3 regions of the Variovorax stachyos genome follow, and region 1 is predicted to be linked to each of the others. Evidence: predicted binding sites of a transcription regulator. Region 1 holds the regulator's gene; each other region holds the start of a gene.
The links. Region 1 encodes FliA, which starts transcription of late flagellar genes. Its sites were predicted from a motif close to CTAAAGTTTNNNNNNNNNNNGCCGNTA; they were not measured.

Region 1 (7,661 bases):
ACAAGAACACCCGCCTGGGCGACGAGATCCCCGCCGGGCTTTACACCGCCGTGGCCGAGGTGCTGGCCTGGGTCTACCGGCTCAAGCGCTGGCAGGCCGAGGGCGGCGAGGCACCTCGCACGCCGGGCGATCTGCCCATTCCCCAGGATCTCGAATACACGCCGAACGCCGCATGAACGCGATCGCCTCTTTCCTGCGCCTGCCGCCGCAGAGCTTCTCCGGCGCCCAGATGAAGGGCCTGGCCGGTCCCATCCTCATCATCCTGATCCTCAGCATGATGGTGCTGCCGCTGCCGCCCTTCCTGCTCGACCTGCTGTTCACCTTCAACATCGCCATGTCGGTGATGGTGCTGCTGGTGAGCATGTACACGATGAAGGCGCTGGACTTCGCGGCCTTCCCGGCGGTGCTGCTGTTCTCGACGCTGCTGCGCCTGTCGCTCAACGTGGCCTCCACCCGCGTGGTGCTGATGCACGGCCACACGGGCCCCGACGCCGCCGGCAAGGTGATCGAGGCCTTCGGCCACTTTCTGGTGGGCGGCAATTTCGCGGTGGGCGTGATGGTCTTCATCATCCTGGTGCTGATCAACTTCATGGTCATCACCAAGGGCGCGGGCCGCATCGCCGAGGTCGGCGCGCGCTTCATGCTCGACGCCATGCCAGGCAAGCAGATGGCGATCGACGCCGACCTCAACGCCGGGCTGATCGGCGAGGACGTGGCGCGCAAGCGGCGCACCGAGGTCGCGCAGGAGGCCGATTTCTACGGCTCCATGGACGGCGCCAGCAAGTTCGTGCGCGGCGATGCCATCGCGGGGCTGCTGATCATGGTGATCAACATCATCGGCGGCCTGGTGGTGGGCATGGTGCAGCACGGGCTGGACTTCTCGACCGCCGGCAAGACCTACACGCTGCTGGCCATCGGCGACGGCCTGGTGGCGCAGATCCCCGCGTTGGTGATCTCGACCGCAGCCGGCGTGATCGTCTCGCGCGTGACCACCGACGAGGACGTGGGGCGCCAGCTCACCGGCCAGCTCTTCTCGAGTCCGCAGGTGCTGTTCCTCACGGCCGCGATCATCGGCCTGATGGGCATGATCCCCGGCATGCCGAACCTGGCCTTCCTGCTGATCGCGGGCGGTCTGGTCTGGCTCGGCCGCCGGCTGCTGCTGCGCGCGCCGCAGCAGGCGGCCGAGCAGGCGGCTGCCGCCAAGGCCGCGGCCAGCGCGCCGGCGCCCGAGGCGGCAGAGGCCACCTGGGACGACGTGGCCCTGGTCGACCCGCTGGGCATGGAGGTCGGCTACCGGCTGATCCCGCTGGTGGACCAGTCGCAGCAGGGCGAGCTGCTGGGCCGCATCAAGAGCATCCGCAAGAAGATCGCGCAGGAGCTGGGCTTCCTGGTGCCGGTGGTGCACATCCGCGACAACCTGGAGATCCAGCCCAACAGCTACATCATCCGCCTCAAGGGCGTGGAGATCGGGCGCGGCGAGGCCTATCCCAACCAGTGGATGGCGATCAATCCCGGCCAGGTCACGGGCACGCTGCCCGGCACGCCTACGCAGGACCCGGCCTTCGGGCTGCCCGCGGTGTGGATCGACGCCAGCCAGCGCCAGCAGGCGCAGGTCTTCGGCTACACGGTGGTCGACGCCTGCACGGTCATGGCCACGCACCTCAACCACCTGATCCAGACCCACGCCGCCGAGCTGCTGGGCCGCCAGGAGGTGCAGCAGCTGCTGGACCAGGTCGGCAAGACCGCGCCCAAGCTGACCGAGGACCTGGTGCCCAAGGTGCTCTCGCTGAGCACGCTGCACAAGGTGCTGCAGAACCTGCTCGAGGAGGAGGTGCCGATCCGCGACATGCGCACCATCCTCGACGTGATGGCCGAGCACGCGCCGACCATCAAGGACGCCACCGAACTGACCTCGCTCACGCGCCTGGCGCTGGGCCGCGCCATCGTGCAGCAGCTGTTCCCGGGCGACTCCGAGCTGCAGGTGCTCGGGCTCGACCCCACGCTCGACGGCGTGCTGCAGCAGGCCATGACCAACAACAGCGGGATCGAGCCCGGCCTGGCCGACAACCTGCTCGCGCAGACCCAGGCCGCGATCGCGCGCCAGGAGCAGATGGGCCTGGTGCCGGTCCTGGTCGTGCAGCACTCGCTGCGCGTGCTGCTCTCTCGCTTCCTGCGGCGCAGCCTGCCGCAGCTCAAGGTGCTCTCGCATGCCGAGATCCCTGATTCCCGCCACATCAAGATCACCGCCACCATCGGAGGAAGAGTTTGAACATCATCACGGACGTGCGCAGCGCCGCACGCAAGTTCGTCGCCGCCACCAGCCGCGAAGCGCTGCGTCTGGCCCGCGAAGCCCTGGGCTCGGAGGCGATGGTGCTGACCAACCGCGTCGTCGCCGAGGGCGTCGAGATCGTCGCGATGGCGCCGGAGGAAATGGAGCAGGTGGCGGAGCACGCGACTGCCGTGGCGTCCGCTGCAGTGCCGGTACCTGCGCCTGTGCTCGCGGTCGCCGGCCCGACGCCTGCGTCCTTCGCGACTGCCGAAAACGCGGCGACCGCTGCCATGCCCGCGCCGATGCCGGTGCCCTCGATGCCGGCGATGCCCTTCGCGCCCTCCATGCCTTCTCGGCCGGCGGTGCCGCCCTTGCTGCAGCGGGCCATGCCGGCTGCGCACGCGCTGCCGATCGCACCTGTCGCCGAAGCGCCGGCCGCCGCCACCCCCCACGCCGACCCGGTGCTCAGCGAGCTGCACTCCATGCGCGGCATGATCGAGGAACAGCTGGCCACCGTCGTCTGGAACGACCGGCAGCGCCGCGACCCGATGCGCGGGCGCCTGCTGCGCACGCTGCTGGGCGCCGGCTTCAGTGCCCGCCTGGCCAAAGCCATGCTGGAGCACCTGCCGGCCAACCAGAGCTATGCGCAGGGCATGGCCTTCGTGCGCTCGGAGCTGGTCCGCACCCTGCCCGTGATGGAGGACGAGGATGCGCTGCTGGCCCAGGGCGGCGTCTATGCGCTGATGGGCCCGACCGGCGTCGGCAAGACCACCACCACCGCCAAGCTCGCCGCGCGCTGCGTGATGCGCTTCGGCGCCGACAAGCTGGCGCTGGTGACCACTGACAGCTATCGGATCGGCGCCTACGAGCAGCTGCGCATCTACGGCCAGATCCTCAACGTGCCGGTCTACGCGGTGAAGGACGCGACCGACCTGCAGCTGGTGCTCAACGACCTGCGCAACAAGCACATGGTGCTCATCGACACCGTGGGCATGAGCCAGCGCGACCGCGCCGTCTCGGAGCAGATCGCCATGCTGGGCAGCAGTCCGCGGCCGGTGAAGCGGCTGCTGCTGCTCAACGCCGCCAGCCACGGCGACACGCTCAACGAGGTGGTGCATGCCTACCGCCACGGCGCGAGCGGCAACGAACTGGCCGGCTGCATCTTCACCAAGGTGGACGAGGCCACGCACCCCGGTGCGCTGATCGACACGGTGATCCGTCACCGGCTGCCGGTGCACTACGTTTCCAGCGGCCAGAAGGTGCCGGAGAACCTGGCGCCGGCCGACCGCGCCGCGCTGGTCGACAGCGTATTCCAGGCCAAGGCGCCGAGCGCGCTCTTCGTGCCTGGCGAGAGCGACCTGCAGGACAGGCCGGCCGCCGCCGAGGACGCGTCGGAGGTGGCGCAGGCGCAGGCCGAGACCGAGCGCCTCCGGCTGAAGTACCAGCAGCTGATCCATGCCATGGCCCACGACGCGCAGGAGGTGGCCTGGGCGGCCAAGGCGCTGGCCGATGCCGACCTGGGCTTCGATGCCACGCGCGAGCTCTGGCGCATGGCGGCCGACGAGAACGTGCTGCACAAGACCGTGCTGCAGTCGCTCAAGGCGCATGCGTGGAGCGAGATCGCCACCGGCTGCGACCGCCATGTGCTGGCGCTCGGCGGGCAGCTCGGCCTCAAGTCGAACGAGGGCGGCGATGCCTACGGATGCGAGAGCAGCCTGCTGCTGTCGGATCGCGACGGCCAACCGCTGGCCGCGCCCAACCAGTGGCTGTCCACCGCCGCTGCCGGCACGGCTGCCGCAGCGGCGCGCAGGGCCGGGCTGCGCCCGCTGCAGTGGGTGGCCCAGCAGGACTTCGGCAAGCCGGTGGTGCACGCGCTGCCGCGCCTGCCCGCCATCGAATTCATGAGCGAGCTCCAGGCTCGCGGGCTGGCCTGGCTGGCGCGTGCGCCGGGCTCGACCGCCATCGTCGACACGGCCGGCGGCCGCGGCACGCTGGCGCGGCTGGAGCTGGCGTTCGGCGAGGCGCACCCCGTGCGCTTCAAGGGCAAGCCTGCACTGCAGGCCGAGGCCCACGCCGAAGTGCTGCTGCGCGGGGAGCACGGACTGCCTGCGCTGCGCTGCGTCGCGACGCGCGTGATGGATCCGAAGAGCCGCAAGATCCTTGCACAGAATTACCTGCTGTCGAACATCGGCAGCGATGTCGGCGCGGCGCAGCTCGCGCAGTGGCAGGCCTGGGCGGCGCAGGCCGAGCCCTGTTTCCGGCTGATTCGCCAGGGCCTGCAACTGGTGGGCGGAATGGGCGAGCTGGGCGACCCGCACATGATGAAGCGCGTGCTGATCGCCGGCCAGGCCGGCACCACCGTGTGGCGGCTGCTGCACGCCGAAGGGGAATGGGCGGGCCGCACCCGTTCGCTGCTGAGCCAGCTCACCGGTCGGCGCCTGCGGCCCGACCGCGCGCCCTCGGGCAACGTGCTCTACGAGGGCGTGGCCAAGATGTTCCTCTTGCTGGAGGCGCTCGGTACATGAGCCGAACAGCCGCTCCGAAGGCGAATACCGAAGCGCGCAGCGCAGAGGTTGCGCAGTGAGCAAAGTGGTACTCGATCAAGCGGATGGCCTGCGCCGCCTGTTGGCGCAGACGCGCACCCGGGTGCTCGCGTTCGCGAGCATGGGGCGCGGGCTGGGCGTCACCACCGTGGCGATGAACCTGGGCGCCGCGCTGGCCTGCCAGGGCAGGGAGGTTCTGCTGCTGGACGAGCATGGCACGAAGGCGGGCACCGTCTCGGCGGCGTGGGCCCTCGATCCGCCGGGCACGCTGGCCGATGTCGCCAACCGCCGTCTCACCATGGAGGGCGCCGCCGCGCGCGCGCCCTGCGGCGTCTACGTGCTGCCGACCGTGCCGCACACGCCGGCCGCCAGTCCGGACCCGCGCACGCTGTGGGGCGGCGACGTGATCCTGGTCGATGCCGCGCTCGACGGCGAGGGCCGTCTCTCCGCCCTGGCGCAGGCGGCCGACGAACTGGTGCTGGTGATGCAGCCGCACGCGGCTTCCATCACCGCCACCTACGCAGGCATCAAGCGGCTGCACTACGCGCATGCGCTGCGCCAGCTGCGCTTCCTGGTCAACGGGGTGGCCGAGCCCGGGGCGGCGCAGCAGGTGGCGCACAACCTGGCCCAGGCCGGCAGCCGCTATCTCGCGGTCTCGCTCCAGGCAGCCGGGTGGGTGCGTGCCGAGACCCACGCGGCCGATGCCGGGCGGCTGGGCCGCACGGTGGTCGAGGCCTATCCCGCCAGCCCGGCGGCGGCGGACTTCCGCCGCATCGCCGACGAGATGGCCCAGTGGCCCTGGCGCCCGGGCGCGAGCCTGGCGCCGCAACCTGCGCCCAGGGTGCAGGGCATGAACACCGCCGAGGCCTGCTGAGGCCCGGCACCTGGAGAAGGAAGAAGGACGACCGTGTACACCGCACAGGGAACCATTGAAAAGTCCCATCTGCTCAAGCAGCACCAGCCCATGGTGCGGCGCATGGCGCTGCAGATGCTGGCCAGGCTGCCTGCCAGCGTGGAGCTCGACGACCTCATCCAGGCCGGCATGATCGGCCTGCTCGATGCGTCGACGCGCTACCAGGACAACCGCGGCGCGCAGTTCGAGACCTTCGCCAGCCAGCGCATCCGCGGCGCCATGCTCGACGAGTTGCGCGCCAACGACTGGGGCTCGCGCGGCCTGCGCCAGTCGGCGCGCAAGGTCGAAGGGGCGATCCAGGCGCTGGAGCACCGGCTGGGCCGCGCGCCCACCGAGGGCGAGATCGCCAAGGAGCTGAAGATGACGCTGGAGGCCTACCAGGGCCTGCTGCAGGAGATCCAGGGCTGCCAGCTGCTCTACGTCGAGGACTTCTCGCAGGACGGCGAGGGCGATAGCCCCTTCCTCGATCGCCATGCGAGCGAGGCGCGCGGCGAGCGTGGCGGCGGCGACGACCCGCTGGCGCAGCTGATGGAGAGCGGCTTCCGCCACCAGCTGGTGGCTGCGATCGCCGAGCTCCCCGAGCGCGACCGGCTGCTACTGAACCTCTACTACGAGGAGGAGCTCAACCTCCGCGAGATCGGCGCCATCCTCGAGGTCAGCCAGTCGCGCGTGTGCCAGCTGCACAGCCAGGCCATCAGCCGGCTGCGGGCGAAGCTGAAGGATCTTCTGTAGCTCGCCGGCACTCGGTTTCAGTGCCCGCCCGAAGGGCCCCGGCGCGCCTGCGACTGGTTGGTCGAGCCGACCTGGGTTTCGCGGTCGTGGCGGCTCTCGGGCGTGCGCTTGGGCTCGTTGCGCTGGGTGGCAGGCTGGTGACCGGCCTTGTTGTGCTCGGTCTGCCCCTTGCGGTCGTTCTGCGAATTCGACATGCGGACTTCCTTTGACTGAACGGACATGCGCTCATGTAGCGCCCGGCCCGGCGCCCCCGAAGCCTGCCGGCGCCGGCCCGGCGTGTAGGAAAACGCCGCCACCGATGTGGCAATGTTTGATTTCCGCCGCGCAATCGCCCAGCATGGTCGCCATGGACACACCCATCTTCAGCGCGCTGCCCGGTGGAGGCCAGACACTCGCCGGTGAAGGGTCGGAGCTCGCCGAGCTCGGCCTCGAAGGAACCGTGGTCGCGCTGACGGCGGACCACCATGCGTACGCCAGCGAGCACGAGCGCGCGACCCGCGCCCAGATCGCCTGGCGGCTGGCCCGGCTCAAGAAGTCGCGCTTCGCGGGCGAGTACGACAGCGCGCGCACCTATCCCGCGCCGGTGTACTTCGTGCCCAGCGACACGCTGGTCGGCGACGCGCTGCCCAATGCACTCGGCATCGCGAGCCATCACGCCTTGTTCGGCGGGGTAGTGCCCTATCCCTTCGTGCTCACCAAGGCGCTGGTGCACCCGCTCATCGATCCGGCCGCCGCGGCGCCGCCCGGATGGAACCACGGCTTCGCCGGCCAGGTCGAGCATGCGGTGCTGCGGGGCTTCTCGGTTTTTACGCAGGAGGATGCGCGCCGCGCCGGAATGCGCCTGCTGGAGCAGGGCGCCATGCGCGTCAAGCCCGTGCGCGCGACCGGCGGCCGCGGCCAGCAGGTGGTGCGCGACCGGCAGGCGCTGGAGGCATGCATCGAGGCCCTGGATGCGGCGGAAATCGCCGAGCACGGGCTGGTGCTGGAAGAAAACCTCGAGCACCCCGTGACCTACAGCGTCGGCCAGGTGCACGTGGGCCGGGCCATCGCGAGCTACTACGGCTGTCAGCGCCTCACGACGGACAACCAGGGCCAGAAGGTCTACGGCGGCTCGGACCTCACCGTGGCCCGGGGTGACTTCGATGCGCTGCTGGAGCTGAGCTTTCCCGAGGAGATCCGCCTTGCCGTGGAGCAGGCACGCAGT
Region 2 (7,661 bases), on a different contig from region 1:
CCAAGGGCGAGCGCAATGCAGCCATCGCCGAGCTCAAGAAGGCCGCCGCCGACCTGGGCGAGCGCATGGCCCAGATCAAGCCGGTGCTGCTCGAGAGCGAGGCGGGCACCAAGCTCCACGAGCGCTACGAGGCACTGGTGCAGCCGCTGCGCAAGCGCATGGGCGAGTTCATCGAGCTGATCTCCAAGCAGTCGCTGGACAGCTCGCAGTTCGACGGCCGCGTGGCCGAGGAGAGCACGCAGCTGCTGAAGGATTCGCGCGCGGTCGAGGAAGTGCTCGACCAGATGGTGAAGCATGCCGACGGCATGGCCAAGGCGAGCATGGAGAGTGCCGAGGGCACCTTCAAGACCTCGCGCCTGCTGATGCTGGCCATGGCGCTGGTGGGCCTGGTTGCGAGCGTGGGGCTGGGCGTGGTGGTGGCCCGCCTGCTGTCGCGCCAGCTCGGCGGCGAGCCGGCCTATGCGGCCGACGTGGTGGGCCGCATCGCGGATGGCGATCTCACGGTGGGCGTGGAGGCGGACACGGCCGGCCAGGGCAGCGTGCTGCACTCGATCAAGCAGATGCAGGACCAGCTGACCGACGTGGTGGTCAGGATCAAGCATTCGAGCGACGCCATCGCCACGGCATCCGGCGAGATCGCTTCGGGCAACCAGGATCTTTCATCGCGTACCGAGGAACAGGCGAGTTCGCTGCAGCAGACCGCGGCATCGATGGAAGAGCTGACCTCCACCGTCAAGCAGAACGCGGACAACGCGCGGCAGGCGAATCAGCTCGCGCTGTCTGCTTCCGAGGTGGCGGTCAAGGGCGGCAGCGTGGTCAACCAGGTGGTGGACACCATGGCCTCGATCCACGCCTCGTCGAAGAAGATCGTCGACATCATCGGCGTCATCGACGGCATCGCCTTCCAGACCAACATTCTCGCGCTCAATGCCGCGGTGGAAGCGGCACGCGCCGGCGAGCAGGGCCGCGGCTTCGCGGTGGTGGCCTCCGAAGTGCGCAACCTCGCGCAGCGCTCCGCTGCCGCAGCGAAAGAAATCAAGGGCCTGATCGACGACTCGGTGGGCAAGGTCGACGCCGGCACGGCGCTGGTGGGCGAAGCGGGCAAGACGATGGAAGAGATCGTGGGCAGCATCCGCCGCGTGACCGACATCGTGGGCGAGATCAGCGCGGCGAGCCACGAGCAGACCCAGGGCATCGAGCAGATCAACCAGGCGATCACCCAGATGGACCAGGTGACGCAGCAGAACGCGGCGCTGGTGGAAGAGGCCGCTGCCGCCGCGCAATCGATGCAGGAGCAGGCCGGCAGCCTGGTGCAGACCGTCAGCGTGTTCAGGCTCGCTGCCTGACATGAGGCTGCCCGGCTGCGCCTTCAGCTTCGGCCGCCGCTGCCGATAAACAGGAAACGGGCCGGCCGCCGCGCCGCGCCCACCTCCAGAACAGATATCCCTACAGGTAAGCCAAATGTCGATGTTCTATACCGGCCTGACGGGCCTGAGCGTGGCCCGCAGCGCGCTCATGACCACGGCCCACAACACGGCCAACGTCTACACCGCGGGCTACAGCCGCCAGACCTCGATGATCGCCACCAACGGCGCCATCGGCCTGGCCTCGGGCTTCGTCGGCACGGGCGCCCGCGTCACCACCGTGGCACGCAGCTACGACGCCTACCTCACCTCGCAGCTCAACGGCGCCGAGGCCTCGGGCGCCGCGCTCGCCAGCTACAACGCGCAGATCAGCCGCATCGACTCGCTGCTGGCCGACAAGACCTCCGGCCTCTCGCCGCTGATGCAAAGCTTCTTCGCCGGCGTGCAGGGCGTGGCCAACACGCCGGCCGACCCGGCGGCGCGCCAGCAGCTCATCAGCGCCGCGCACGCGCTCGCGAACAAGTTCCGCGCCACCGACCAGTACCTGAGCGATCTCAACACCTCGGTCAACGAACAGATCCAGGGCAGCGTGGGCGAGATCAACACCTACGCCAAGCAGATCGCCTCGCTCAACCACCGGATCGGCCAGATGAGCGCCGTGGCCGGCGGCCAGCCGCCCAACGACCTGCTGGACCAGCGCGACCAGCTGGTCAACCAGCTTGGCAAGCTGGTGAACGTGAAGGTGCTGGAACAGGACGGCGGCAAGTACAACGTCTTCATCGGCAACGGCCAGTCGCTGGTGCTGGGCGACCAGGCGATGTCGCTCAAGGCCGGCCCCTCGGCGGCCGACCCGACGCGCACGGCGCTGTCGCTGGTGGGCATCAACGGCACGGCCACGGAGCTCGCCGACAGCGTGTTCGGCGGCGGCTCCATCGGCGGGCTGATGGCCTTCCGCAACGAGACGCTCAGCACCTCGCAGAACGCCATCGGCCGCCTGGCCATGTCGCTCACCGACACCTTCAACGACCAGCACAAGCTCGGGGTCGACCTCAACGGCGTGCTGGGCACCGACTTCTTCTCGCAGGCCGCGCCCGGCGTGTTCACCAACGCCCACAACAACGGCGACATGGTGCTCGGCGCCAGCATCACCGACACCGCGCAGCTCAGCATCAGCGACTACTCGGTGGAGGTGAAGGACGTCGCGGGCGTGCTCAACTACTCGGTGACGCGCCTGACCGACAAGCAGGTGATCGGCACCTTCACCGCCTTCCCGATCAGCTTCGACGGAGTCAGCCTGAGCGTGGCCAGCGGCACGGCCCAGGCCGGCGACCGCTTCCTGGTGCAGCCCACGCGCACCGGCGCGCGCGACGTGGACGTGCTGGTGCTCGACACCGCCAAGGTGGCCGCGGCCTCGCCGCTGATCGCGGGCAACACTGCCGGCAACCAGGGCACCGGCGCGCTGGGCGCGCCCAGGGTCGATGCCGGCTATCTGGCCGCGCCGCTGACGGCGCCGGTGACCTTGAGCTTCGACGCCGCCACGGGAGAGCTGTCGGGCTTCCCGGCGGCTTCCGCGGTGACGGTGACCCTGGCCGACGGCACTTCGACCGTCTACGCCGCAGGCGACCCCGTGCCCTACACGGCCGGCGCGTCGATGAGCTTCGGCGGCATCACCGTCAAGATGACGGGCGCGCCCGCCGACGGCGACACCTTCACCATCAAGAACAACAGCGGCGGCGTCTCCGACGGCAGCAATGCGCTGCTGCTCGGCGCGCTGCAGAAGAAGGCCGTCATGGATGGCGGCACCTCGACCTTCGGCAGCGCCTTCGCGCAGCTGGTGAGCGCGGTGGGCAACCGGACCATGGAGATCCGCACGGCCGAGAAGACGCAGACCAGCGTGACGGAGCAGATCCGCGCCAGCCGCGATTCGATCTCGGGCGTGAACCAGGACGAGGAAACTGCCAACCTGCTGATGTACCAGCAGATGTACCAGGCGAACGCCAAGGTGATCCAGACCGCCTCGACCATGTTCGACGCCATCCTCGGCATCCGCAGCTGATAGCGGCGCGGGCCCCAAACCATCTTCCAGGAGTCGCGATGCGCATCAGCACCCAATCCTTCTACGCACGGAGCATGAACGACATCGGTTCGCAGCAGCAGCAGCTGTTCCGGATCCAGCAGCAGCTCGCCTCCGGGAGCAAGTTCCTGACGCCGGCCGACGATCCGGTGGCGTCGGCGCGTGCGCTCGGCGTCTCCGACACGCTCGCGCAGTCTTCGCAGTACGCGACCAGCCGCGACCGCGCGACCCTGTCGCTGTCGCGGGAGGAGGACGCGCTCAAGTCCGCCACCGAGATCCTGCAGAACGTCAAGACCCTGGTGGTGCAGGCCGGCAACGGCACCCTGTCCGATGCCGACCGCGCCTCGCTGGCCACCGCGATGCAGAGCAACCTCGACCAGCTGGTGAACGTGGCGAATGCCGACGACGGCAACGGGCAGTTCCTGTTCGCAGGCTACAAGAGCGCCAACCCGCCCTTCGTGGCGCAGGCCGGCGGCGGCGTGCAGTACATGGGCGACCAGGGGCAGCGCCTGATCCAGGTCGACGTTGCGCGGCAGATGTCGGCCGCCGACGATGGCCGCAGCGTGTTCCAGTCGGTGCAGGGCAGCGCGGGCTACGTCGCCAGCGCGAGCGCGGCCAACACCGGCTCGGGCGTGTTCGGCGGCGTCGGCGTGACCGAAGGCACGGCTGCGCTCTACGGCAAGGACTTCAACATCAGCTTCGCCGGCGGCAACTACACGGTGACGACCACCGACACGCCTCCCGTGGTGGCGGCCACCGGCGTCTACACGTCCGGCACGCCGATCGCCTTCGGTGGCGTTCAAGTGAGCATGAGCGGCACGCCGGCGGATGGCGACAGCTTCCAGGTCGCCACCGCGAAGAACGCGGGCACGGATGTCTTCGCGGCCATCGGCGACATGATCAGCGCGCTGCGCCAGCCGCTGGCCACCGGCGGCCCCGCGGCGCAGGCCCATCTGCAGAATGCGCTCTCCACCGCCAACGTGAAGATCACCAACGCGCACGACAACGTGCTGACCATCCGCTCCTCGGTCGGCTCGCGCCTGAACGAGATCGACGCCCTGGACAGCGCGGGCGGCTCGCGCGACCTGATCGACAAGAGCTATCTGTCCGATCTCCAGGACCTGGACCCGGCGGCAGCCATCTCGGAGTTCCTGCAGCGGCAGACCTCGCTGCAGGCGACGCAGCAGACCTTTGCCCGGCTGCATGGGATTTCGTTGTTCAACTACCTTTGAAGGGGCGCCGCAAGCGCACCTCATGGCTGACAACAGGTTGAGCCAGCTCGGCAAGGCCTGAGCGAAGGTGCGGACCCATCGTCAGCTCGTCACAGGAACAGCAACGCCGTTGCGGCAATTGCCGTAGGCCCCAGCGCTCCGAGCAACAGGCCGCCCGCCCCGATCGTTTCGTCCGCGAAGCCGCGCTTCAGCAACGCGACGCCGGCGGGGTTGGGGGCATTGGCGATCACCGTCAGGCCGCCGCCCGCCACCGCGCCGGCGACCAGCATGTACTTCGACTCGTCGGAGATGCCGACGATCAGCGAGCCGAGGTATGTCAGCGCCGCGTTGTCCGTGATGGCCGTGAGGCCGAGCGCGCCCAGGAACAATGCAACGGGCGCCAGGCTCGAGACGATGGGCTGAAGCCACCATTGCTGCATTCCCCCCAGCACCACCAGGCCGGCCAGAAAGAAGCCGACCAGCAGTGCCTCCTTGAGGATCAACGGGCTCTGGTGGCGTTCGTACGCCTGCGTGAACCCGAGGAACATGAGGAACAGGCCGAGAAAGACGACCGGATGGTGCGCGAACAGCACGACACCGGCGAGCAGGCCCAGGTGGACGGCCACGACGATCAACGGGACTGGGTCTTCGGGCGGCGTGTCGGCCTCGGCGGACGACGCAGGCAGAAGATGCTTGCGAAGCAGGAACGCGGCAATGGTGGCGTTCAATAGAACCGCGAGTGCCGCCTTCCAGCCGAAGTGGGCGAACATGAAGGCGCTGTCCCACTGCCAGGTAGCCGCGACCATGAGCACCGGAGGCGCGGCGTAGGAAGTGAGCGTGCCGCCGATCGAGATATTCACGAACAGCACGCCCAGCGCGAGATACTTGATGCGCTCGGGCATCTCCGGCCGAAAGATCTGCGGTGCAAGCATCAGCGCCGCGATGGTCATGGCAGCCGGCTCCGTGAGGAGCGAGCCCGCCAGCGGCACGACGGCCAGGCCGAGCCAGGCGGTGGCGAGCGGCGTCGGAAAGGGGGCAAGGCGTGCGCCGGCGTTCACGGACGCGATCACCGTATGCAAGACGGGCCTGGACGCGGCAATCACCATCACGACGAACACGAAGAGCGGCTCGGTGTAGTTGCGCGACTCCGCGTATTCCAGGGCGTTCGTCCCTCCCGACAAAAATGCCATCACCAGCACGAGCACGATGGCCCAGAAGCCGAAGACCACCTCGACTTCACCCAACAGATGGAACAAGCCGGCGTGGCGAGGGTAGCGGTGGGAAAGACGCTCGAACTGCTTGGCGGTGAAGGTGTGCAGCAGCGCAGCGGCAAAGATCGCTGCAGCGATCCATTGGATCGAACTAGGAGGCATGGGTTTGCGGTCGTGACGAAGCTGCGAGGCGGCCCGACCTTCGCAACGACCTGGAACGCCCGATCTGGCATGCCACCCAACGGACGATTCTAGTCACCTCGGCCCGAGCGGCGCTCGGGATGCGAGCGGCTACCGCAGCGAAGCGAAATGCGCTGCCAGCGACTCGATGTCGGCGTTGCTGAGCTCGGCAAGCAGCGGATCAGGCTTCGCGGAGCTTCCGTGCGACCGCGTGCCGGTGCGCATCAACTGCAACGACCAGGTGGTGTAACGCTCCTTTTGCCCGGCGAGCCGTGCCGCGCCGGCGTCCGTGCCCTTCAACGCCGGACCGTGGCAGCTGGCGCACCGCAAGCGATCGGCCAATGCGCGGCCGGCATCGCTGCCGGGCGCTTGCGCCGATGGTGGGGGCGCCAGTGCCGCGAAGTGTTCGGCGAGGTCGGCGACCTCCCGCTCGCTCAACTCCGCGGCGAGGTTCACCATCACCGGGGCAGTACGTTTGCGCTCGCGAAAGGCACGCCACTGCGCAATGAAGTAGGCCTTCGGCTGGCCTTCGAGCAGCGGTACCGTCGAGTGGATCGTTTCGGTGGACGAGTGGCAGGAGACGCAGCGTGCCGCGGAGAGCCGCGCGCCGGCTGCAGCATCGGCGGCTGCCGTGCCGTGGGTAACGGGCAGGCAGCCCATCAGTGCAGCGGCTGCAGCTGCCTGCCGAACACGATCAGCGATCACGTTGCATGCTCCCCAGTCGAGCCACCGGATGGTTGACGTTTGCATTTCAACGAAGGACGTCCGGAGCCTAAAGCAAGAATGACCAGTCACCAATAGTTGCGCCCAAGCCGCTCCCGCTGTGCGACCTTGAACGCGGCGACCCGGCATATTGACCCTTCAATCACACCGGGATGATTTCATGCAACTAGAATAGTTTCATGAAATCAAGCAGCCAGCTCTCCGACGTCCTGCACGTCCTCCTGCACCTGGCGCAGGCTGACGCTCCAGTCACCTCCGAAGTGCTCGCCTCCGCGATGAGCACCAACCCTGTCGTGCTTCGCCGGCTGATGGTCGGGCTGCGTGAGGCGGGTCTTGTCTCTTCCGGGAAAGGGCATGGCGGCGGCTGGGTGATGTCCGCGCCGGTGCAAAGCGTCACGTTGCGCGATGTGCACATGGCGCTTGGCGCACCCGCGCTGGTGTCGCTCGGGTTCCGGGAGGACCGGCCGGAGTGCCTGGTTGCGCAGGTGGTCAACGAGTCGCTGCAGGCCGCCATGCAGCAGGCCGAGGCCTTGCTGCTGACGCGCCTGGAAGGCATCACCCTGGCCGAGCTGCTGAAGGGTTTCGATCGCCGCCTCAAGACGCACCGCTCCGCGGCTGCGTCCTTTACCCATCGCCTGGAGGATCACCATGATCAAAACTGAATTCGCCGTCATCGGGGGCAGCTATGCAGGCCTGTCCGCCGCCTTGCAACTGGCCCGGGCGCGCCGGGACGTCACGGTGGTAGACGCCGGGCTGCGCCGCAACCGCTTCGTCGACGAGGCCGGCGGCACATCGCACGGCTTCCTGTCTCGCGACGGAGTGGCACCCGGTGCCATCGCGGCGGAAGCCCGGCGGCAGCTGCTGCGCTATCCCACCGTGCGATGGCTGGAAGGCACGG
Region 3 (7,661 bases), on a different contig from region 1:
GTGGCCGTCGCGGGCGAAGGCGCTGTTGAGCACGTTGAGCGAATCGCCGCGCTCCTGGCTGTAGCCCATCGCCTCCTTCACCAGGTTGCGGATCTGGTCGACCTCGGCGGGCGTCAGCGCGCGCGCCTTGCCGTCGGTGCCGGCCACGTGGTTCACCACCACCGCCACGGACAGACGCTTGATCCCGCCGGCGCCCTGCTGCACATGGCGGATGGAGCGGTCGAGCTCGTAGTTGGTGGTCGTGTCCTTGCGCGAGCTGCTCGGGCCGCCCGGGACGGTGCTGGTCGTTGCCGTCGTGGTGGTGGCAGCCGGCGGCGTGGCGCCGTTGGCGGGTGCGTTGGCCGGCCGCGGCGCGACGATCGGCGCACTGGGGCTCGTCGGCGGCTGGTTCGACAGCGCGCCCGGCACGCCGCCCGGGGGCGTGGCACCGAGCTGGTTCGACTCGCTGGACTGCTGGCTGCGCACCGCGGCGTTGCGCGGGTCCTGGTTGGGCGCGAACTTCTCCTCGGTGCGCTCGACCACCGAGAAATCGATGTCGGCCGCGACCTGCGCGCGCACATTGCTCGCGCCGAGGATCGGCTGCAGGATGGCCTCGATGCGGCGGATATAGCCCTGCTCGATCTCCTGCGCGTACTTGAGCTGGCTCACGTCCAGGCCGCGCGCGCCAGCGTTGGCGGCCGACAGCAGGTTGCCGCGCTGGTCCACCACCGTCACGCTCTTGGGGTCCAGCTCCGGCACGCTGCTGGAGATCATGTGGACGATGGCGCTGACCTGGCCCTCGTCGATGCCGCGGCCGCGGTGCAGGCTCAGCACCACGGAGGCGGAAGGCTTCTTCTGCTCGCGCACGAAGAGCGAGGGCTTCGGCAGCGCGAGGTGGACGCGGGCCGATTCGACCGTGCCGATCGACTCGATCGAGCGGGCCAGCTCGCCCTCCAGCCCGCGCTGGTAGTTGACCTGCTCGGCGAACTGGCTGGTGCCGAACTTCTGGTTGTCCATCAGCTCGAAGCCGACCCCGCCGCCCTTGGGCAGGCCCTGGGCCGCGAGCTTGAGGCGCACTTCAGGCACCTTGTCGCCGGCGATCAGGATCGCGCTGCCGCCCTCGGCGAACTTGTAGGGCACGTTCATCTGCGCCAGCGAGGCGATGATCGCGCCGCCGTCGCGGTCCGAGACGTTGGTGTAGAGCACCTTGTAGTCGGGTGCGCGGCTCCACAGCATGAAGGCGGCTGCGGCCGCCACCAGCGCTGCGGCGCCGATGATCAGCGGCAGCTTGGGCTGGGCGCGCAGGCGTTCCAGCAGCGGCGCGCCAGCCACCGCCGGCATCGTGCCCGCTGGCGCTGCCGTGCTGCTCATGCTTGGGCCCCGGCCATGGCGCAAGCCAGGAGGAGCGGGAGAAGTCGTCGAGGTGGAGTCATGCCGTTGAAGTCGCGAGCAGCCTTTTTGTGTCGCGATCGATTCTCGGCAGCAGGCGCGAAATCGATTGGTCGAACAGCCGGGGTTTTCGGCGTCAGTTGGGCCCATCTCTTTCGGGCCCCCGCGGTTACGCTGAAAACACGCGGGAGAGCCACGGCCCTCCTGTAGGAACGCAAGCGTCTTCCAGATTCAACAAAAGGTTCTACATGTCCATTTCCGCCATCGAATCCGTCCTGCAGCAGATGCGGGTGACCGCGCTCCAGACCGGCATCGCGCCGCGCCCCGCGGCCGAGTCGGCCCCGCAGGCCGGCTTCGCCGCCGAGCTGAGGCGCTCGCTCGAGGGCATCAGCACGGCGCAGAACAAGGCCTACGGCCAGGCCGAGGCCTTCGAGCTCGGCAAGCCGGGCGTCGCGCTGAACGACGTGATGGTCGACCTGCAGAAGGCCAACGTGGCCTTCCAGACCGGCCTGCAGGTGCGCAACCGGCTCGTGGCCGCCTACCAGGAAGTGATGAGCCTGCCGGCCTGACGGCTCCTGTGGGTTGTGGAGCGGGCAGGGTGCGCATCTTTTTCAGCCGGGCCCCTAAAGCTTTGGATGCCCCCGCCGATAACTTCAACAACGATGGCTTGAGTCTCATGGTGGGAGCGGGTCCAGCGTTGCGGCCGCAGGGCCGGATTCCACAACCTTTGTCTACAGGAGTTTGAAATGGCGCAAGTCATCAACACCAACAGTCTCTCCCTGCTCACGCAGAACAACCTCAACGCATCGCAGTCGTCGTTGAACACCGCGATCCAGCGCCTGTCTTCGGGCCTGCGCATCAACGGTGCCAAGGACGACGCCGCCGGCCAGGCCATCGCCAACCGCTTCACGGCCAACATCAAGGGTCTGACGCAAGCCCAGCGCAACGCCAACGACGGCATCTCCCTCGCGCAGACGACGGAAGGCGCACTGAAGGAAGTCAACAACAACCTGCAGCGCGTTCGTGAGCTGGCGGTGCAAGCCGCCAACGGCAGCAACTCGGCCAGCGACCTGAAGTCGATCCAGGACGAAATCACCCAGCGCATGAGCGAAATCGACCGCGTCTCGGCGCAGACCGATTTCAACGGCGTGAAGGTGCTGTCCGCCGGCGCGAAGCCGCTGACGGTGCAGGTCGGTGCCAACGACGGCGAGACCATCAAGATCGACCTCAAGCAGATCGACTCGTCGACGCTCGGCCTCGGCGGTTTCTCGGTGAGCAGCAACGCCCTCCCGGTGAGCGAAGCCATCACGCAGACCAACCTGGCTGCCACGCCCACCGCTGTCGATCTGAGCGCTGCCGCCACGTCCCTGGGCGTTGCCGCCAGCTCGTTGAGCCTGCACAACGTGAAGGACGCCACCGGCGCCGCCACGGCCAACTTCGTGGTCAAGTCGGGTGACAGCTTCTATGCCGCGTCGGTCGACGACGCCACCGGCGACGTCGTGCTGAACGTGGCCGACGTCGAGTTCACCGACACCGACAACGGCGTGACGACCGCCGTGGCGCTGAACAACCAGTTGGTCAAGGTGGGTGTGGACAGCACCGGCGCCACCACCGCCTACGTGGCCGTGCAAGGCAAGAACTTCGCCGTCGGCGCAGGCGCCCTGGCCAACGGCGGCGCGACGCCGACCGACTTCGACAACACCGGCACCGACATCGTCCTGAGCGGCGCCGGCAAGACGGCCGAGTTCACCGGTGCGGCTTCCATCGACCCGATGAAGAAGCTCGACGCGGCGCTCAAGATGGTCGACGACCTGCGCAGCTCGCTGGGTGCAGTGCAGAACCGCTTCGACTCCACGATCGCCAACCTCGGCACCACGGTGACCAACCTGTCTTCCTCGCGCTCGCGCATCGAAGACGCCGACTACGCGACCGAAGTGTCGAACATGACCCGCGCACAGATCCTGCAACAGGCCGGTACCTCGGTTCTGGCCCAGGCCAACCAGACCACGCAAAACGTGCTGTCGCTGCTGCGCTGATCGAAGTGAAGGCATCGCAGGCCTTTCGGGCGCAAGCCCGACAGCGCCTGCGCTGTCCTCTGCGGCTTGGGCTCGGCCCAGGCCGCAGAGGACAGCGAATCAATCCGAAGGTGATGACCATGGCGATCCCCGTTGCCCCGGCGGCAGACAACAGCCCCTGGTGGACGCAGATGCTTCCGGTCCGGCGCAATGCGCCGGCCTGGGACGAGCAGGCGTCGGCCGAGGCCATGGACGCGGCGACGCCCGTGCAGGTAGAGCAGGCCGTGCGCGAGCTCAACGCGTCGCTGCAGACCCGCTCGGTGGGGCTGCAGTTCGAGGTCGACGAGGACACCGACAAGGTGATCGTCAAGGTGGTCGATCGCGACAGCGGCGAGCTCATTCGGCAGATTCCGTCCGAGGAAGCAGTGCGCATCGCCAGGATGCTGGACAGCGCGCCGGGCCTGCTGATGGACCACTCGGCCTGAGGACGAAGTCTCCGTGTCACGTTGAACAAGAAAAGAAGGAACCCCATCCATGGCATCGATCAGCAGCCTCGGCATCGGCTCCAACCTGGACCTGAGCAGCCTGCTCTCCAATCTCGAGACGGCGGAAAGCCAGCCGCTGGTGCAGCTGCAGCAGCGCCAGGTCAGCTTCACGAGCAAGCTCTCGGCTTATGGGCAGCTGCAAAGTGCCCTCACGACGCTGCAGACGGCGGCCAAGAAGTTGGGTGACCCGGCCTTCTTCCAGGGCGTGAAAGCGACTGCCGGCGCTGCCGATGTCCTCTCCGGGACCGCCGGCGCGACGGCATCGGCCGGCGCATACAGCATCAACATCAGCCAGCTCGCGCAGGCGCAGTCGGTCGTGGCGGCCGGCCAGGCCAGCGCCAAGACCGCGATCGGCAATGGGACGCTCACCATCGACTTCGGAACGATCGCCGGCGGCACCTACGACGCAGTGAGCGGCAAGTACAGCGGTGCGAGCTTCACCCCGGACACAAGCCGCACGGCCAAGACCATCACCATCGATTCGAGCAACAACACGCTCGAGGGCATACGCGATGCGGTCAATGCGGCAAAGGCCGGCGTGACTGCCAGCATCGTCAACGACGGCAGCGTGACGCCCAACCGCCTGGTGCTGACCTCGACCGAGACCGGCAAGGTGTCGAGCATGCGCGTCGCGGTCGCAGGCGACGCGGCGCTGTCTAACCTCCTGGCTCACGACCCGGCGGGCGCCCAGAACCTGCAGCAGACCCTGCAGGCACAGAACGCCGAGCTCACCGTCAACGGCATCGCCGTCACCAGCAAGACCAACTCGGTGAAGGAGTCGATCCAGGGCGTCACGCTGAACCTGCTGAAGGTCGGCACGAGCAGCCTGGGCGTTTCGCGCGACGTGGCCAGCGTCGAGACGGCGATCAACGATTTCGTGAAGGCCTACAACGCGCTGCAGGGCACCGCGGGGACCCTGACCAGCTATGACGCCGACAAGAAGAGGGGTGCCGCCCTGCTCGGCGACGGCACGCTGCGCAACATCCAGGTGAGTCTGCGGCAGGTGCTGACCAATCCGCAGGGCGGTGCGATGAAGACGCTGTCGGAGATCGGCGTGGCCTTCGAGAAGGACGGGACGATGAGCGTGAACGCCGACAAGCTCAAGAGCGCGCTGGCGACCAACCTGGAGGGCGTCGCCGGCCTGTTCTCGAGCGACAGCGCCAGCACGGCCGGCTATGGCAAGCAGTTGAGCACGCTGGTCGACAAGCTCACCGGCACCGGTGGCGCGCTCAAGGTCGCGACCGACGGCATGAGCAAGTCGCTCAAGGACCTCGACGCGCAGTACGACGAGATGCAGGCGCGCGTGGACGCGAAGGTGGAGTACTACCGCGCCCAGTTCACGCAGCTCGATCTGCTGGTCAGCAGGATGAACAGCACGAGCAGCTACCTCACCCAGCAGTTCGCCAGCATGGCGAAAAGCGGCAAATAGCACCCGGCCACGGAGCACGCATGTACACACCCCACACCCATCGGACCGGCGCCGGCGCCTATGCACGCCTCGGCGTCGAAACACAGGCGATGAGCGCGTCGCCCCATCAACTCATCTGCATGCTTTTCGACGGCGCGGACACAGCCATCGGGATGGCCCGCCATCACATGGGAAGCGGGGACGTCGCGGCCAAGGGCAAGGCGATCTCGAAGGCGATCGCCATCGTGGACAACGGCCTCAAGGCCGGGCTGGATGCGAAGGCGGGCGGCTCCGAGGGAGCCGCCTTGGTCGAGAGCCTGTCTGCGCTGTACGACTACGTGATCCGCAGGCTGCTGCAGGCCAACCTGCACAACGACCTGCAAGCGATCGACGAGGCCGGGGCGCTGCTGGAGAACGTGGCGTCGGCCTGGCGCCAGATCGACGGCGTCGACGCCGGGCACTGATCGACAAGAGTACGAAAGACGAAAATGGCAGCCAGGAGTGAAGTCGTCCATTGCTATGCCCAACTCGCCTCGATCCTGTCGCTGATGGTGACACTGGCGCGTGCAAAGGCGTGGGAACGGCTGCCCGAGCTCGAGGCGCAATGCACTGCGCTCATCGATCGGCTGCGCGCCGTCACGCCGCAGGAGTCGCTGGACCCGGCTCAGATCGAGGAGGCGCAGCGCCTGCTGCAACGCATCCGCGCCGACCAGCAGGCGGTGTGCGAGCTGGTCAAGCCGCAGCTGGCGCACCTGGTCGCCACCATGACCGACCTGCAGAAGCGCAGCGAGCTCGACCGCGCCTACGGAGTGCCGCGCTGAGCGCCCAGGCGCGCCCACCCGGATGAGCAGGCTCGGCGTACCGCCCGACCACGCGCTGCTGGCCGCCAAGCTCGCGCCGCGGCTCGAACTCGTCGCGCTGCAGCAGGGCCAGGTGGCGAGCGATGCCGAGCCCGGCCCGGTGGTGCAGGTCCAGAAGGTCGCCAACGATGTGCGCCTGCCCTCCCATATCGCGCTGGAGCGCCAGCTGCCTGCCGGCCTGCCCGCTGCGGCGGCTGCGCCGGACGCGCCGGGCGCATCGGCTGCCCCGGCCGCGCACCTCTCTCCGGCGGCCCGCCTGATCGGCGCCCTGCTGGCGGAGTGGCCGGACGCGGGACCGCTGCGTGCCACCACGCCGGTGTGGCCTTCGGCGCGGCAGCCGGCGAATGCCGCCACGCTCGCCGCGGCACTGGCCCAGGCGGTGGACCGCAGCGGGCTGTTCTACGAATCGCATCTGCGCGAGTTCGTCGCCGGCACGCGCACGCTGGCGCAGTTGGCGCAGGAACCGCAGGCGCGCTGGGCCGCACCGGTTTCGCCGGCTGTTCAAGGGCAGCATGGCGGTGCGGCGGCGCAGGCTGCTGTCGCGGCGGTGCATGTACCTTCCGATGCGGTGCGGGCCGGCGTGGCTGCCGTGGCTGTCGTGCCGGTGCCTGTCATGCCTGCAGTGCCGCTCGCGGCCGGGGCGGCGCCCGCATCTGCGCCCGGCGCTGCGACGCCGACTGCCTCGGCCCCGGCGCACGGTGAGCCGGGTTCGCCCGTGCCGCCGGCGCCGGCGTCGCGTGCTCCTGCCGTTTCCACCGACGCCGCGCCCTTGGCCGATGCCCAGCGCGTGCGTGCGGCCTACCGCGCAGGCGAGGGTGCTTCCGCCACGCCTCTCGAGGCCGAGGCCGCGGGGCAGCGCGCGGAAGCGGCCGCGGCCGTGCGGCATGGCGCGGCGGCTGCCCTCCCGAGCGCGCCGCACCAGCCCGCGGAGCTGATCCATCCGCAGGCTGCGACCGTGGTGCACCAGCAGCTCGACCTGCTGGCCACCGCCGTGTTCCGCTGGAACGGCCAGGCCTGGCCTGAGGTCCCGATGGAGTGGTCGATCCAGCAGGAGGAGGGACGGCCACGCGACGAGGGCGGGCAGCAGGACGAGGCAAGGCGCTGGAGCACGACGGTCTCGCTGCACCTCCCGCGGCTCGGGCCGGTCGAACTGCGCCTGACGCTGGCCGGCGGTGCGGTCCAGGCGCAGTTCGTGGCGGGCCATGCGACCACTGCCGGACGCCTGCGGGCGCACGGCGGGGCGCTCGAGGAGCGCTTCGAGTCCGCGGGGCTGCGGCTTGAAGGCTTGCGCGTCAGCGAGGCGTGATGAGCTATCCGGGCTTCACCTTCGGTTGGGCTTTGTGGCCTCTCCCTGCGGTGGCTGGATGGGGTGGGGGCACTTGTTCGGGTGATTTCGAACGTTGCTGTTGTGTTGAGTGCGGAGCCGGGAATTCGCCCCGGCGGGCGAGTTACTTTCTTTGTCTCG

Region 2: the regulator FliA is predicted to act here: its motif matches at 1,368-1,394, upstream of flgK (flagellar hook-associated protein FlgK).
Region 3: the regulator FliA is predicted to act here: its motif matches at 1,992-2,018, upstream of ACMGEZ_RS27685 (FliC/FljB family flagellin).

The regions. Positions count from the first base shown of each region.
Region 1 is NZ_JBLFFN010000004.1:14,530-22,190, forward strand. Features, by position in the region: gene flhB (flagellar biosynthesis protein FlhB) at 1-176, shown strand, start outside; gene flhA (flagellar biosynthesis protein FlhA) at 173-2,269, shown strand; gene flhF (flagellar biosynthesis GTPase FlhF) at 2,266-4,794, shown strand; gene ACMGEZ_RS08350 (MinD/ParA family ATP-binding protein) at 4,850-5,686, shown strand; gene ACMGEZ_RS08355 (RNA polymerase sigma factor FliA) at 5,720-6,457, shown strand; gene ACMGEZ_RS08360 (hypothetical protein) at 6,475-6,651, opposite strand; gene ACMGEZ_RS08365 (DUF3182 family protein) at 6,804-7,661, shown strand, end outside.
Region 2 is NZ_JBLFFN010000030.1:1,658-9,318, reverse strand. Features, by position in the region: gene ACMGEZ_RS28570 (methyl-accepting chemotaxis protein) at 1-1,346, shown strand, start outside; gene flgK (flagellar hook-associated protein FlgK) at 1,462-3,420, shown strand; gene flgL (flagellar hook-associated protein FlgL) at 3,459-4,670, shown strand; gene ACMGEZ_RS28555 (putative Na+/H+ antiporter) at 4,760-6,022, opposite strand; gene ACMGEZ_RS28550 (c-type cytochrome) at 6,152-6,745, opposite strand; gene ACMGEZ_RS28545 (Rrf2 family transcriptional regulator) at 6,943-7,425, shown strand; gene ACMGEZ_RS28540 (NAD(P)/FAD-dependent oxidoreductase) at 7,412-7,661, shown strand, end outside.
Region 3 is NZ_JBLFFN010000026.1:56,141-63,801, forward strand. Features, by position in the region: gene fliF (flagellar basal-body MS-ring/collar protein FliF) at 1-1,350, opposite strand, end outside; gene fliE (flagellar hook-basal body complex protein FliE) at 1,617-1,937, shown strand; gene ACMGEZ_RS27685 (FliC/FljB family flagellin) at 2,115-3,404, shown strand; gene ACMGEZ_RS27690 (flagellar protein FlaG) at 3,524-3,868, shown strand; gene fliD (flagellar filament capping protein FliD) at 3,918-5,357, shown strand; gene fliS (flagellar export chaperone FliS) at 5,378-5,800, shown strand; gene ACMGEZ_RS27705 (flagellar protein FliT) at 5,825-6,157, shown strand; gene fliK (flagellar hook-length control protein FliK) at 6,180-7,502, shown strand.